Regions from separate parts of the Sporofaciens sp. St.21A7 genome, predicted to be linked through region 2. Evidence: predicted binding sites of a transcription regulator. Region 2 holds the regulator's gene; each other region holds the start of a gene.
The links. Region 2 encodes Rex, which represses fermentation and respiration genes when NADH is low (regulators of the CRP and FNR family bind a similar motif). Its sites were predicted from a motif close to ATTGTTAANTANTTAACAAT; they were not measured.
Positions count from the first base shown of each region.

Region 1: allE ((S)-ureidoglycine aminohydrolase) is a predicted target of Rex. The motif match lies at 2,115-2,134, and genes of this name have one in related genera.
Region 3: AC6I3O_RS13140 (4Fe-4S dicluster domain-containing protein) is a predicted target of Rex. The motif match lies at 3,354-3,373, and genes of this name have one in related genera.

Region 1 is NZ_BAAGFN010000001.1:3,244,257-3,249,555, reverse strand. It holds gene AC6I3O_RS16040 (NCS1 family transporter) at 1-1,085, shown strand, start outside; gene AC6I3O_RS16035 (alpha/beta hydrolase fold domain-containing protein) at 1,153-2,028, opposite strand; gene allE ((S)-ureidoglycine aminohydrolase) at 2,372-3,166, shown strand; gene allD (ureidoglycolate dehydrogenase) at 3,250-4,302, shown strand; gene AC6I3O_RS16020 (bifunctional FdrA/YlbE family protein) at 4,333-5,299, shown strand, end outside.
Region 2 is NZ_BAAGFN010000001.1:2,787,060-2,792,358, forward strand. It holds gene AC6I3O_RS13675 (NAD(P)H-hydrate dehydratase) at 10-1,509, opposite strand; gene AC6I3O_RS13680 (redox-sensing transcriptional repressor Rex) at 1,637-2,281, opposite strand; gene AC6I3O_RS13685 (ABC-F family ATP-binding cassette domain-containing protein) at 2,482-4,395, shown strand; gene AC6I3O_RS13690 (flavodoxin family protein) at 4,422-5,156, opposite strand.
Region 3 is NZ_BAAGFN010000001.1:2,673,851-2,679,149, forward strand. It holds gene AC6I3O_RS13135 (flagellar assembly protein A) at 1-1,667, opposite strand, end outside; gene AC6I3O_RS13140 (4Fe-4S dicluster domain-containing protein) at 1,783-3,294, opposite strand; gene asnA (aspartate--ammonia ligase) at 3,415-4,422, opposite strand; gene AC6I3O_RS13150 (homocysteine S-methyltransferase family protein) at 4,450-5,299, opposite strand, start outside.

The sequences.
Region 1 (5,299 bases), 460 kb from region 2:
CGGTGCAGTTAAGAAGCAGTTTTGGTACGACCGGCGTTAAGATTCCCGGTATCCTGCGTGGGCTTCCGGCTATTGTGTGGTTTGGTTTCCAGAGCTGGGTAGGCGCGGGCGCCATCAACAGTTGTATGAACATCCTGTTTGGCGTAAGCAACCTTCCGGTGGTATATGCGTTGTTTACCCTTCTGCAGGTAGCCCTTGCGATTAAGGGATTCGAGGGGATTAAATGGCTTGAAAATATTTCCTGTGTGTTTATTATTGCAATTTTGGTTTACATGCTGTATGTGGTAAATACACAGTTTGCATCAGAGATTGGGGACGTGTTCTCAGGAATCAAAGGGACATGGGGCATGCCGTTCTGGGCGGCGACCACATCTTTCCTTGGGATTTACTCTACCATGATTATCAATGCGTCTGACTATTCACGTAATGCGACAGACGACATTAAGCCGGTAAAGGCTGCAAGTATTTACACCATCGCAATCCTTCCGGTAACGCTGTTCATGGGGCTGATCGGGCTTCTCGTAACGGCTGCAACAGGAAACAGCGATCCGGTAGTGGTATTCTCTACCACAATGGGAAGCAAGTTCCTTACCATCGTGACACTGTTGTTCATCGCATTTGCTCAGGTTACGACCAACGTACTGAACAACATCGTTCCTCCGGCATATGTATTGATGGAGTCCTTCAAGATGAAATGGACTCACGCGACCGTACTCGTAGGAATCCTTTCCGCATGCGTGATGCCGTGGAAACTGGTAACGGATGAGTCGGCGGCGGGACTGAACCTGTTTACCCAGTTCTATTCCGCATTCCTCGGGCCAATCTTTGCGGTTATGGCTGTGGATTACTTTATCCTTCGTAAGAAGAAGCTGGATATCAACGATATGTATGATAAGCAGGGATGCTTTAAGGGCATCAACTGGGCGGCGGTCATCGCGATTATCTTCGGCTCCTTATGCTCGCTGCTGGTAATGCAGTTGTCCTGGTATGTGAGCCTGATTCCAACGGGAGTCGCTTACTATCTGCTGATGAAGATGATGCCGGCGTCAAAGCCGTTCTGTAAAGGAACAATTTTTGAGAAATAGAAGAAAGATTTGAAAGCCCCGCAGCTTGCCATGTTTGCTGCGGGGCTGTTGCGTGTTCTGACGAAAATTATTCCCGAGGCAGCTTCAACTCCAGGAATTTAAGGGTAGCCTCCAGAAGCCTTGCTGTAACCGGATTTTTCTCGTCATGGTCGAAGTTGTGCATATTGTGGGACGCGACAAACCGCTGCGCCCGAAACCGGCTGCACAGTTCCAGAAATTCCGAATAGGGAACATCCGTATCCCCGGTACTGTGGGCACAGAATAGGGGGCAGGGCAGTTTTTCGCAGGTGCGTAAGGTATAATCCAGATAGAAGAATTTCTGCCGCCCGGCATAGATAAAATCTATCCAGTTCCCTTTCTGTCTTGCATATACATAGACGCTGTAGTGAGTATCCAGATCCCCGTCCGTATGTATGCCGGCGGGGACGGCGTTAAGCGCCGTCTCGCTGACGGCAGGAAGTGTGTTGTAATAATTGCTTGGCGTCAGGAACCACCCGTCGCACAAGAAGCCGTATCCGTAATAGGAGAGGATTCCGGCTGGCTTTTTGTCTGTTTTTCCATGTGCGGCTGCCAAAAGGCAGAGGTAAGCTCCGGCAGAACGTCCCCACAGGAAGTAAGGGAGCGCGTCTTTACCCTCTGCTTTCTCTTCCAGATAGAGCGGAAGATGTCCGATGAAATGGTTGACGGAGGCGCAGACGTCTTCGAGGATTAGATCCAGTTTCGCAGAGGGCGCAAGGGGATAATCAAATGCAATGATGGGGTATCCGTTTTCTGTCAGTAAGTGTAAATGAATTTCCGGCAGATCGTTTCTTGAGCCGAATAATAATCCGCCGCCGTGGAAATATAAGATACAGGCTTTTACCTTTGCATCCGTATCATAATAAATCGTGGCACGCTTTTCGCAATGCTCACAGGGGACCGTGATATCTCTGTTTTTCAGCATATCAGTAACTCCTTTCAATGGTATTAAAAAGTGGTTGAACGCATAGTGTTGAATTTTAAAATTTCACATCAATGGATAGATGCTGAATTGTCTAAAAATTAACAAGGAATATGGCGTGAAACCCTATTGCCGATAAATACCAGTATACCACAAAAATGATTGGGTTCAAGAGGGAAAACAGCGGAAAACCACTGCTAAAATAGACAAAATAAAAGGACTAGATTTGTCTAAAATGTCAATGGAATTTTTTCCTGGAAGATGCCATAATATATGTATAAAAACCGGTTGACCACAACGACCAAAATATTCAAACTATCAAATTCAAGAAAGTGAGGGACTAACAATGAGCTATTTAAACAATCAGGTTGGATACCGCGACGAACTGCTGCAGACACGTTCCATTATCAAGAAAGAGAACTGGGTGCTTCTCGAACCAGACGGGCTTGTAAAGAATGCAATTCCAGGTTATGTGAACTGTGACGTAACGATTCTTGGTTCTCCGGCAATGGGGGCTTCTTTCGCAGACTATCTTGTAACTGCACATGCAGGCGGCAAGAAGGAAGGAATCGGCGGGGACGGAATCGAGACATTCCTTTACGTGATCGAAGGCGAGGTCACTGTTAAGAATGCAGATGAAGAGGCAGCTCTTACACAGGGAGGATATATCTACTCTCCGGAAGACAAGCCGGTGTCCTTCGAGAACAAGAGCGGCGCAGACACTAAGATTTACCTGTACAGACGCAGATATGAGAAGGTAGAAGGCTTTAGCGCCCACACCATCGTAGGCAATGCCAATGAGTTAGAGTGGCTCTCCTATGAAGGTATGGAGAACTGCTATATCCAGAACTTCCTTCCGACGGATGATTTCGGATTCGATATGAATATGCATATCCTGAAGTTCCACATTGGCGCTTCCCATGGTTATATCGAGACGCATGTACAGGAGCATGGAATGTTATTCCTGTCCGGAAAAGCAATGTACAGACTGGACGAGGACTGGGTGCCGCTGAAAAAGGGTGATTATGTATTCATGGACGCATACTGCCCGCAGGCTTGCTATGCGGTAGGCGACGAGGGACGGGAGGAAGTCCTGACATACATCTACTCAAAAGACTGCAACAGAGATGTTGCATTGTAAGACGAAAGATAGCAGGGTGCAAGAACAGCGCCATGAATTTGCCGCAGTCGAGCGGAAATATATACAAGGATGGTGGGGACACAATGAAACTTTCAAGGGATGAATTAAAAGGTTTAATGAAAAATAAAATGATGCAGGCAGGCTTAAAGGAAGAGCATGCCGAGCAGACAGCAGAGATTCTTACGTGGTCACATGAGAGAGGTTATGCTTCACACGGTGCAGTACGCGTGGAGTATTACAGCGAGAGAATCGCAAAGGGCGGTATCACCAATGACCCGAACATCACATGGAAACAGACCGGGCCATGTTCCGGCATCATGGACGGAGATAACGGAATCGGCTACTGGGTAGCGACAAAAGCGACGGAGAAGGCGATCGAGATTGCGAAAGAAAACGGTGTGGCAATCGTTGGTATGGCGAATATCTCACACACAGGCTCCATCGGATACTACACAGAGATGTGTGCAAAGGAAGGGCTTGCGGCAATTACTTTCTGCCAGTCTGACCCGATGGCAGTCCCATACGGCGGAACAGAGCCGTATTACGGAACCAACCCGATTTCATTTGCTGCTCCTACGGCAGACGAGCGCAACGTGGTATTCGATATGGCTACCACCGTCCAGGCATGGGGCAAGATTCTTGACAAGCGTTCCCAGGGCGCGGAGATTCCATCCGACTGGGCAGTGGACGAGAACGGCGAGCCGGTGACAGATCCGCATAAAGTAAATGCCCTGACGCCAATCGCAGGTGCGAAGGGATACGGCCTGATGATGATGGTAGACGTATTCTCAGGCGTGCTTCTTGGAGTTCCGTTTGGAAAGCATGTAAGCTCTATGTACCATGACTGCTCAAAGGGACGTGAGCTTGGACAGATGATTATTGTTATGGACCCAGAGAGATTCTGCGGGGCAGAACAATTCAAGAAGAATATGTCCCAGACCTGTGACGAGCTTGGACAGATGAAGGCGGCTCCGGGATATGGCAAGGTATACTATCCGGGCGAGAGAGCGGTCATGAGAAGAGACAAGGCTTATGCATCCGGCGGAATCGAGGTTGTTGACGAGTTGGTTGAATATCTCAAGGGCGACGCGGTGCATTTCAATCGATATGACCACAAGAACAGATTTGCTGATTAATTAATTTTCTGACTCAGAAAGGGAAAAAACATGTTAAAAACAGTTGTTAAAAAAGGAAGTTATCAGGATTCCGTAGTTCTCATGCTTCTGACTAATGAGATTTCTACGATTGAGGGAGTAAAGAAGGTTTCCATCATGATGGCGACTCCCGCAAACAAGGACATTTTTAAGCAGAGCGGGCTTGACACAGAAGAACTTATGAACGCCAGCGCCAACGACATGGTTGTGGTTGCGGACATCGACGATGACAGCCTGTTAGATACCATTATGGAGCAGGTAGAAGTGTTCTTAAAGAAACAGTCTGCCGCAAGCGAAGGAAAGAAGGGGACAGAGAGCGTAAAATCCTGGGATAAGGCTCTTGCAAAGATGCCGGAGGCAAACCTTGCGGTAATCTCCATCCCCGGGGCTTATGCTGCGTTAGAGGCTGACCGTGCATTGGACGAGGGATTGAATGTATTCATGTTCAGTGATAACGTAACGATTGAGGATGAGAAGGCTCTGAAAGAGAAGGCTCATGAGAAAGGGCTGGCAGTGATGGGCCCTGACTGTGGAACAGGAATCATCCAGAGCGTGCCGGTGGCATTTACCAACAATGTAGCTCCTGGCTCTATCGGAATCATCGGCGCTTCCGGAACCGGAATCCAGGAATTGACGACCATCATTGACAGGCTGGGCGAGGGCGTGACCAACGCAATCGGTATCGGCGGACGTGACCTGAATGCAAAAATCGGTGGAATCACTATGATGGACATGATTGACGCCATGGAAGACGACGATGCGGTAAAGGTGCTGGTTATCGTTTCCAAGCCGCCGGCAAAGGAAGTAAGGGACATGATTTCCGACAGGCTGTCAGATTTCAGTAAGCCGGTGGTTACTCTGTTCGTTGGCGAGAAGCCAGAGTATCATGAGGAGAACTTCTATCATGCATACACACTGGACGAGGCTGCACGTTTGGCTGTGAGCCTGGTTCGGGGTAAAGACGTGCCGGAGGCAGAGA
Region 2 (5,299 bases):
ATGCCTTACTCAAAACTCTAACTCCTTAAATGCCTCACTCAAATATAATAGCAGATCTTGAGCCATTACGCTATAACTTCCTTTCGCAGCCTGCGCATAATCCCCCGACCTGCCGTGGAGATATACGCCAAGCACAGACGCCCTGTGGCCGTCCATGCCCTGTGCCAGAAGCCCGGCTATGATACCTGCCAGTACATCGCCGGAACCAGCCTTCGCCATCGAAGCATTTCCAGAACGGTTGACATACATTCCCCCTGTGGGAGAGGCAACCACAGTACGGGAATCCTTGAGGACGCAGGTGCAGTTTTGGCTTTCAACGAATTCTCCCAGAATACCCATACGGCCTTCCTTCAATTCTCCCACGCTTCTGCGAACCAAACGTGACATTTCTTTCATATGGGGCGTCAGCACAAGGGTTTTCACATCCTTTGAATACTCCATCTCTTCCCAATGCCCCGCTAACAGGTTCAATCCGTCCGCATCTACCAGACAAGGAACCTCCGCCTTCTGAAGCGTCGTCTCTAACAGCTTGCACGCCGTCTCTTTTGTCCCGATTCCCGAACCGATACAGATTGCATCCGCCCAGGAAAGCAGCCCTTTCAGTTCCTCCTTTCGGTACTCCGTATAAGTAGAAATAACCGCCTCGGGAAGAAGCTGCTGCAAGATAACCCGGTTCTCCTCTGGCGTATAGATCCGCACCAGTCCCGCGCCTGAGAGATAAGCCGCCTTTGCATTCAGGAAAGCTGCGCCGGACATCCCTTTGCTTCCGGCAATCACCAACAGTTTCCCATAGGTCCCTTTATTAGAATCCGCCTTGCGCACAGGCAGCATCTTTCTGTAATCCCCGCTTTCACAGAGATACATAAGCCTAGATTCCTTGGAAAGTCCTTCCGTATGGATTCCGATGTCCGTAACCGACACCTTCCCCGCATACTCTTTTCCCGGGTACAGCACAAGCCCCAGTTTTTCTAACTGGAATGTGACCGTCAGGTCTGCCCGGAATGCAGTCCCAAGGACGCCTCCCGTATCCGCCGAAATACCTGACGGCATATCGACGGCAAACTTCACGCCGCCCGCCCGGTTCATCTTCTCCAGAATGTCAAAATATTTTCCTTCGACTTTCCTGCTAAGCCCTACGCCGAAAACAGCATCTATGATGATACTATATTCACCATCCTTAAATTCGTTGCATATCTCGCCGCCGATTTCCAAGAGCCGCTCCATCTGACGCTTCGTCTCCTCCGTACAATGGGAAGCGTTACCGACAAAGCATACAAGCGGGGCGTATCCTTTCTGCCAAAGAAGCCGCGCTATGGCGAACCCGTCCCCTCCGTTATTTCCGGAGCCGCAGACGATACAGGCTCTTGACAAGTCAAGCCCTTCTTCCTCCATCACCTTCACACAGGAAACCGCCGCCCTTTCCATCAACTCTAAGGAGGGGATTCCCACCTCCCGGATGGTATACTGATCCGCCCTCTTCATCTGAGCGCCATTCACCAGATATCGCATATGTTCCTCCTTATTCCCCATACCTTCCCGGCCGGACGCAAACGGCAGCAGGATACAGCGGGTAAAATCAACAAACTGTATGAAAAATACTTTTTCTAAAAGCAATTTCCATACAGTCTTTCAATCATTACTTTTTGTGTTCCTCATTGAACCTGTTAATTTTATAGGACAACTGCATCAGGCTCTCCGACAGATGCACATTCTCAACGATAACATGCTCCGGCAGGTTCAAATCTGTGTGAGCAAAATTCCAGATTGCCCTCACGCCGTTGGCGACCAGGAGATCCGCCACCTCCACCGCCCGGTCCTTAGGGATGGTAAGAGCCGCAATCTCTACCTCGTTGTCCTTCACAAACTCGCCAAGCTCCTCGATCATCCGAACCGGTACGCCCCGTATCGTCATGCCCGCAAGCCTTGGGTTCACATCAAAAATTCCTTTCAGGATGAATCCCCTCTTCTCGAATGCCGCATAATTCGCCAGGGCCTGTCCCAGATTACCGGCGCCTATGATAATCATACGGTGATCTTCCTCCAAGCCCAGGATCTTACCGATCTCCGTATAAAGATACTTCACGTTATATCCATATCCCTGCTGCCCAAATCCGCCGAAATTATTAAGATCCTGACGAATCTGGGATGCCGTCACCTTCATCCGCCTGCTCAGGTCATTGGACGAGATCCGCTCTACCCCGTTCTCCAATAACTCACCAAGATATCTGTAATACCTGGGCAACCTTCGTATGACTGCCTGGGAAATTTCTCTTTCTTCCAATTTTAATTCACCTTCCATTTCCTTTCTAATACCCAATTATATAGAATTGTTAGATTAAAGTCAAACTTTTAGTTGTATTTTGTATAATTTTCGTTATAATGAAAGGGTATCAGCCTGCCAAAAAAGCAGGCTCATTTACTCAATTACAACGTCTGATCGGCCAAAACCACAGACAGGAAACACAAAAAAGGAGGGACATCATGATACTGGCATGCCACGGACTTTGCAAATCCTTCGGTGAAAATGTCATCGTCACGGAAGGTTCATTTCATATAGAAGACCACGAAAAAGCCGCCCTCGTAGGGCCAAACGGCGCCGGAAAGACCACGCTGTTCAAGATGATTGTCGGCGAACTCCCCACAGACGGCGGGGAAATCGTCCTGACCAAAGGAAAGACTTTGGGCTATCTCGCCCAGCATCAGGACATGGTAAGCGGCAGTAACATCTATGAAGAAGTAAAACTGGCCAAGGCAGACATTATCGCCATGGAGCAGCAGATCCGTTCGATTGAGCTGGAACTGAAATCTCTGGAAGGGGACGCCCTTGCCGCACGTCTGGAGACCTACCACAGGCTGACCGCCGCTTTCGAGCGTGATAATGGATACGCCTATGAAAGCGAGATTACAGGCGTCCTCAAAGGACTTGGCTTTGGCGAAGAGGATTTCTCCAAGCCCGTAGCCACCCTCTCGGGAGGCCAGAAGACACGGGTGTCTCTGGGGAAACTCCTGCTTACGAAACCAGACATCCTGCTCCTTGACGAGCCGACTAACCACTTGGACCTAAACTCCATTGCATGGCTTGAGACCTATCTTTTGAATTACCCTGGAGCCGTACTGATCGTCTCCCATGACCGATATTTCCTGGACCGGGTCGTTACGAAAATCTTAGAAATCGAACTTGGGAAACTCATGGTCTATACAGGAAACTACAGCGCCTACGCCGAGAAAAAAAGGCAGCTTAGGGAAGCCAGGCTCAAAGAATACTTAAACCAACAGCAGGAAATCAAACACCACGAGGCAGTCATCGAAAAACTGCGCTCATTTAACCGGGAAAAGTCCATCAAGCGGGCGGAAAGCCGGGAAAAAATGCTGGAAAAAATCAAGCCCATAGAAAAACCTGCCGAAATGAATACCGAAATCCATTTAACATTGGAACCCTCGCGTATCAGCGGCAATGACGTGCTGTCCGTAGATTCCCTTGGCAAATCTTTTCCCAATCAGGTATTGTTCACGGATGTCAGCTTTGAAATCAAACGTGGGGAACATATCGCCGTCATCGGGGACAACGGGACGGGAAAGACTACGCTCCTGAAAATCCTGAACCAGGTACTACCTGCCGACACAGGGACGTTCACCTTGGGAACCAACGTCGAAATCGGCTATTATGACCAGGAACACCATGTACTCCACATGGAAAAGACCATTTTCGATGAAATCTCCGACGACTACCCGGAGCTTACCAACACCAGGATACGCAACATGCTGGCGGCATTCCTGTTCACAGGGGACGACGTATTCAAACGGATCGGGGATTTAAGCGGCGGTGAGCGGGGCCGCGTTTCACTGGCGAAGCTGATGCTTTCACGGGCGAACTTCCTGATTCTGGACGAGCCCACGAACCATCTGGACATCACCTCCAAGGAGATCCTTGAGAAGGCGCTGAACGACTATACCGGGACTCTGCTCTATGTGTCCCATGACCGGTATTTTATCAACCAGACGGCGACGCGGATTCTGGAACTGGTCAACCACACTTTCGTCAACTATATCGGGAATTACGACTATTATCTGGAAAAACGGGAAGAACTGACCGCCGCTTATGCCGGAGGCGAGGAAGCGCTTTCTTCCTCTGCCGGAACCGTATCGGAATCGAAATTAAGCTGGCAGGAACAGAAAGAGGCGCAGGCAAGGGAGCGGAAACGCTTAAACGAACTGAAAAAGACCGAGGAGCGCATCACCACCCTTGAGGAGCGGGATGCTGAGATTGACCGTATGATGGCGCAGGAGGAAGTATTTACCAACTCCATGAAGTGCCAGGAATTGGCGGACGAAAAGGCTTCGATTGCAGCGGAATTAGAAGTATTATATGAGCGTTGGGAAGAATTAGGGACGTAGTAAAACATGTTACTACGTCCCGTTTTTCATTCATTCCCCTGCCTGCTTTCCTGCGCCGCCTTCTTCCACGGACGCTCCTTCCCAAGCCACCCCTTTTCCTTCCAGTAAGTGACATCCGGCAGATGTTTCCCGTTCTGCTGCATATGCCGCATGATATAGAACAAAATCTTCGTCTTCAACGCCGGGGTCACGGAAGCGGTATCCCGGGTCAGCTTCATTGCAAGCCGATCCACATCATTTACGATCTTCTCCTTAATCGGCATCTGCACATCCTCCCACCGTACCGCAGCCACGGCAATCCCGTATGTATAGATCCGCGCCACGCCCCAGAAGAACAGGCTGCTCTTGATATCCTTGAGCGTGGATCTCATCCCGCCGCCAGCCCCGGTAGTAATGCAAACAGCCTGCTTGCCAAACATGCACTCCGCCGGCCTATGCACCATAAACCGGTATCCGTAATGATCCAACAGGGCCTTCAAAGCCCCTGTCACATGAAGCACATGGACCGGAGACGTGAACACCAGCAGATCCGCCTCATCAATCATCCGCGTCACCCGCTTCATATACATCAGATAATCCGGACACTTCTTCTCGCTCTCCATAATACAGGCCGCGCACCCCCGGCAGTATTCCGGCATATCCTTAGGAAGAAATAACTCAATGACCTGATCTTCTTCCCTCGCAATCTTTTCAATCACCATCTTTCCGATATGATAGCTTGAGCCGTGCCTCATGGTGCCGTTAATCATCAGTATCTTCATCTCGTTCTCCCTTCTCTATGTATCTATCTATCAGAATGTAAGCCAGCCATACGCAGGCTTATCCACACATTATTTCACATCAATAGCCAGATGTTATCCGCCTGCCATTAGCTTGACAAATCATCATACTATTTTATTATAGC
Region 3 (5,299 bases), 110 kb from region 2:
TCTTCCAGTTTTTCCTTGATTTTTTTCAGTTCCTTGTCAAACTGTGCAAGCTTCATCCGTCCAATAGACAAATCCAACCTGAGTTTGCCCATCCGCTGTGTCCTCGTCGGGCTGTCTGGCTGGCGTTCAAGTCTTTCAAGTTCAGCTTCCTGCTTTTTAATGTTCAGTAACAGAGTCTCCCTCTCGAAATCCGCAAAGGGCTGTCCCCCCAGAAATATAGAAGTAACACTCTCTGATTTTGAGCCGACAACCTTGGCGTCCACTCCCTGGGCCGCCCGAATCCGCCCGCCGATGATGGTACCCCTGCCGCTGCGGACGCTCACCTCGCCGTCGCAATATACGTCGCAGTTCACGATACAGTCTGTCTGCAGGCTTCCCCGGCAGTGAACGGTACAGTTCTCCATATACTTCGCGTAAACATCATGGTGCGCCCGGATCATTGCCCGGGAATCCCCCAGAATTCCCTTGGCAACAATCAAGTCGCCTCCTGCCTCAATCTCGGCAGCCTCCACCACGCCGTCAATGGTGACATTCCCGATTGTCCGGACGGAGAAACCGCTTCCCACGTCGCCATGAATATGTACGTCTCCTACAAAATTGATATTTCCGGTTGAAAAATCGACATTTCCCCCAATTTCCAACACTGATTTAACCAGGAAACTACGTCCGCTGAATTCCACACGCCCTGACTTGACCGCCAAAAGCTGCATGCCGTCCTCGCTCGCTTCGGTATTACGTCCCTTAGGGAGAGCCGGCGTCTTCCCTTCCTTACAGGTAATCTCCTCGTCAAGTACCGTCCTGCCCGGAACTCCCGGCACAGGCGGGATAATCTGGCAGATTGGCTGCCCCTTCTCCACATTCTGGACAATGTTCAAATGGAAATAATCGACTCTTCCATGTTCGTCTTCCTCAAACTTTTTCTTCACGGTACGCCGGAAGAAATCTTCAATATAACCGTCTTTTCCATGAATGACCGCCTTGCCGCGGGCAATCAGGAACAGATGGAAATACCGGTTTTCTGCACTGGGCAGGGAATCCAGCAATTCTGTATCCAGGCCGTAAGAAACACCGCTTTCTCTCAAAATTGCAGCCAACATTTCCGCATCCAGCTCTCTTCCCTCCCCAATAGGCGGGAATACTACCAGCCATGCGGCTAACTGGTCGGCAGTAACGTACACAAGGGGCTGTGCATCCAGTTGAAACGGCGGTTCTTCCTCCGCCTCTTCTTCCTTCCCCTCGGACTCTTCTTCTTCTGACGGAGGCTCAGGTTCCGGCTCTTTTGGAATCTGGGAAAGACGGTCGGCAGCTACAGACGTAATCGCCCTGCGAAGCCTGGACAGCTCTTTCTCAAGTTCTTCGTCTACCGTTCCCTCTTCATCGCCATAATCCAGACGCAAACTTGGGAGCGGCGCATATCCCACCTGTTCTCTCCACTTCTCAAACAACAGGATGAACGGATGCTCATGGGATAATACCAGTTGATTTATATCTGGTTTAAGCTGCTGCTCCGAATCAAGATCCGGCAAAGACGACGTCAGTTCCGAATGCTCCGGATGCTCTACATCCAAATCCGGCAAAGACGAATCCTGATCCTGAACTTGTTCTTTGCTGCGTTCTGTCTGTTTAAAACCAAACAACCGACCCCAAAAACCACTCTTAAACTCCATACTTTCCACCTCCCTTAACAATATTTTGACATACTGCTACATATCTTATTATACTCTTGTCAGTACCAGATTGACAAGAGGGAAATATCCTTATTCGTTAAAATTCGTTAAAAATCTACCTCAATTCAATTTCTTCCAGTTCCTTTGGAGGAAGTTTCCGCGTAGAGCCTGCAACCAGTTCCTGAACCTTCTTCTTCGCCTTATCCACCTGAAGATTGGTTCCGGCCCCGGCGACGCAGCCTCCGGGACAGCCCATCCCCTCAATCAGGCATCCGTTCATGCGTCCCACCTTCGCAAGAGAAAGGATTTTCTTACATTCCGCCAAACCTTCCGCATGGGCAATCTTAACGTCCACGCCCGGATAATATTCCTTGACGCAATTCTCAATGGCGTTTGCCACGCCGCCTGCATAGGCGTACCCACGTCCTGCGCCGGTTGCGTTGTGGAAGGAGGATTCCGCTTCGTATTTGCTCAAATCAATATCTTTCGCATCGAACATTGCCTGCAGTTCTTCAAAGGTAATGACAAAATCCACGTCGCTTCTGACCGTCCTGCGCATTGCTTCCAGCTTCTTCGCCGCACATGGCCCGATAAACACCACCTTTGCATTCGGGTGTTCCTTCTTAATCGTCCGCGCAGTTGCTACCATAGGAGTCAGCTCTTGTGATACCTGATCCACTAAATCCGGGAAATACTTTTTCGCCAGCATTGCCCAGGAGGGACAGCAGGAGGTCAAAAGGAACGGAAGCTCTCCCGTCGTCACCTTATTGACATAGTGATGCGCCTCGGCGACGGCTCCGATATCCGCCCCTAAAGCCACTTCATAGAACTCAGAAAAACCAAGCTCCTGAAGAGCGGCTTTCAAGTTCCTCGGAGTAATATTGTCACCGAACTGCCCTGCAAATGCAGGCGCGATCTCGGCAATGATCTGGTCGCCCTCGGACAGCGCCCTTGCAAGCTGGAAAATCTGTGATTTATCTGAAATTGCGCCGAACGGGCAGCTTACCATGCACATGCCGCAGGAAACGCATTTCTCATTATTAATCACAGCACGCCCATGCCGATCCGTCTCGATTGCCCCCACCCCGCAGGCTTTGGCGCAAGGACGTTCTTTCTTGGAAATTGCGTCATACGGGCATGCAGACTTGCATTTCCCGCACTTAATACATTTTGACTGATCTATGTAGGAACGGCCGTTCACCATGGAGATCGCTCCCTTGGGACATACCTCCATACAAGGATGCGCCAGACATCCCTTACAGACATTGCTCACCTCATACCCCTTCTCCTCGCATCCCTCGCACGCGGACGGGATGACCTGCATAAGCGGCGGCTCATAATATTTGTCGGAAATATTGCTTGCCTCCACGCCTTTGGTTAAGTGGACCGGCTTATTTTCCGGCCTGAGGGAAAGCCCCATGGCAAGCCTTAACCGCTCTCTCACAACGGCGCGGGCGCGGTAAACGCTTTCACGGTACTTCATAGTATCTTCGTTCACAATCTTGTATGGAATCGCTTCCATGTCATCAAGCAGAGTCTCGGCGTCTGCTTTAAAACCAAGCCTTGCCACCTCCTCAAATACGGTTCTTCTGATCTTTCTGACTGTGGTGTCCAATCCTCTTATCATACAGACAGTTCCTCCTAAATTATATGTAGATTTATGATTACCTGATATAACTATACTGGATTGTTAAATAATTGTCAACCAGTTATGATGTTCATTATTTGAAACAATTTTCTGCTGGTCTTACAACAAGAAAATATTATGCTTTTTACAGATATCCCGCATTTCTTTCGGCCAGAGGCTTGCCTGGACTTCCCCTACATGGGCGCGGTCCAGAAGGAGCATGCAAAGCCTGGACTGCCCGATTCCGCCGCCAATGGTGTAAGGCAGCTTCCCTTCAAGCAGCATTTGATGGTAAGGAAGGTTTTTGCGCTCCTCACAGCCGGCTTTTTTTAGCTGCTCTTCCAGTGATTTCTCGTCTACCCGGATACCCATGCTGGAAATCTCCAGCGCGCTATTAAGATGCTCGAACCAAAACAGGATATCTCCGTTTAGCTGCCAGTCGTCGTAGTCCGGCGCACGTCCGTCGTGGGGCTTGCCGCTTGACAGCTTATCTCCGATCTTCATTACAAATACACAACCGTATTCTTTCGTGATCAGGTTTTCCCGCTCTTTGGGCGTCTTGTCCGGATAACGGTCTTCCAGTTCCTGGGAAGTAATAAAAGTCACATCCCCCGGAAGTTTCTTGGCGGCTTGCGGATATTTGTACCAGACTTCATGCTGCATATGCTTGATAATCTTGAAAATATTACGCACCGTTTCCTTCAGCGTCTCTTCCGTCCGCTCTTCTTTCGTTATGACCTTTTCCCAGTCCCACTGATCTACATAACAGGAGTGAAGGTTATCAAGCTCTTCATCCCGGCGTATGGCATTCATATTGGTGTAAAGCCCCTCTCCCGGCAAAAAGCCATACTCATAAAGGGCCATACGTTTCCATTTAGCCAGGGAGTGTACCACTTCCACCGTCTCTTTTGGGATGCCGGCAATATCAAACTGTACCGGACGCTCGATTCCGTTTAAGTCGTCATTTAACCCGCTGCTTTTCTCCACGAACAGGGGAGCCGAAATCCTCTCCAAATTCATTTCTTTCCCGAACTCTTTCTGGAAAGTGTCGCGGATATACTTGATGGCTTCCTGTGTCTCGCGGACGCTAAGCCGCGGCTCATAATTTTCTGGCAATATTAAAGACATTTTTTTCTTCCTTTCCTAAATTATTTATCAATTTTCGTTCAAGATTCTCTGGGCATAATACACAGACTGCATAGCGTCTTTTCCGTAAAAATCAGCGCCGATCATATCTGCATACTCTTGATTCAGCACCGCTCCTCCCACCATCACCTTACAGTCGGCTTTACGTTCTCTCAAAAGCTTTATGGTGTCCTCCATGCTGGCTACCGTCGTGGTCATCAGTGCGCTAAGGCCCACCAGCCTGACGTCTTCTTCTACTGCACATTCCACGATTGCCTCCGGCGAAACGTCTTTTCCAAGGTCGATGACGTCAAAGCTGTAGTTTTCAAGCAGCACCTTCACGATATTTTTTCCGATATCATGGATATCCCCTTTGACGGTCGCAAGAATGATTTTCTGCTTCTTCCTGACATCATCCCCGTTTTTGGCTAAAGCGTCTTTCAGCACGGCGAATGCAATCTTTGCGGCATCTGCGCTCATAAGAAGCTGTGGCAGGAATACAGTACCCTGCTCGAATCCCTTCCCCACATCATCCAACGCAGGAATCAGGTGCCAATTGATGATATCAAGGGGCGCCAGAGTCTTTAAAAGTTCCACTGCCCCGTGATGCGCCTCTTCTTTTAACCCCTTTTCGATGGCGTCCTTTAACGTCAGGTTCCCAGGACCGGCAGGCTGCGGCACAGCTTTTTCCGGCTGCGCGCCGTATTTACGGATATAGGATTCACAGTTCTGGTCATAATTCATCAAGGCGCAGAAGGAATCATAGGAACGCATCATATCTTCAGAGGAAGGATTGACGATTCCTGCGCTCAGCCCGTTTAGCAACGCCATAGTGTAGAAATTGGCGTTGATGACCGGGCGGCATGGAAGCCCGAAGGAG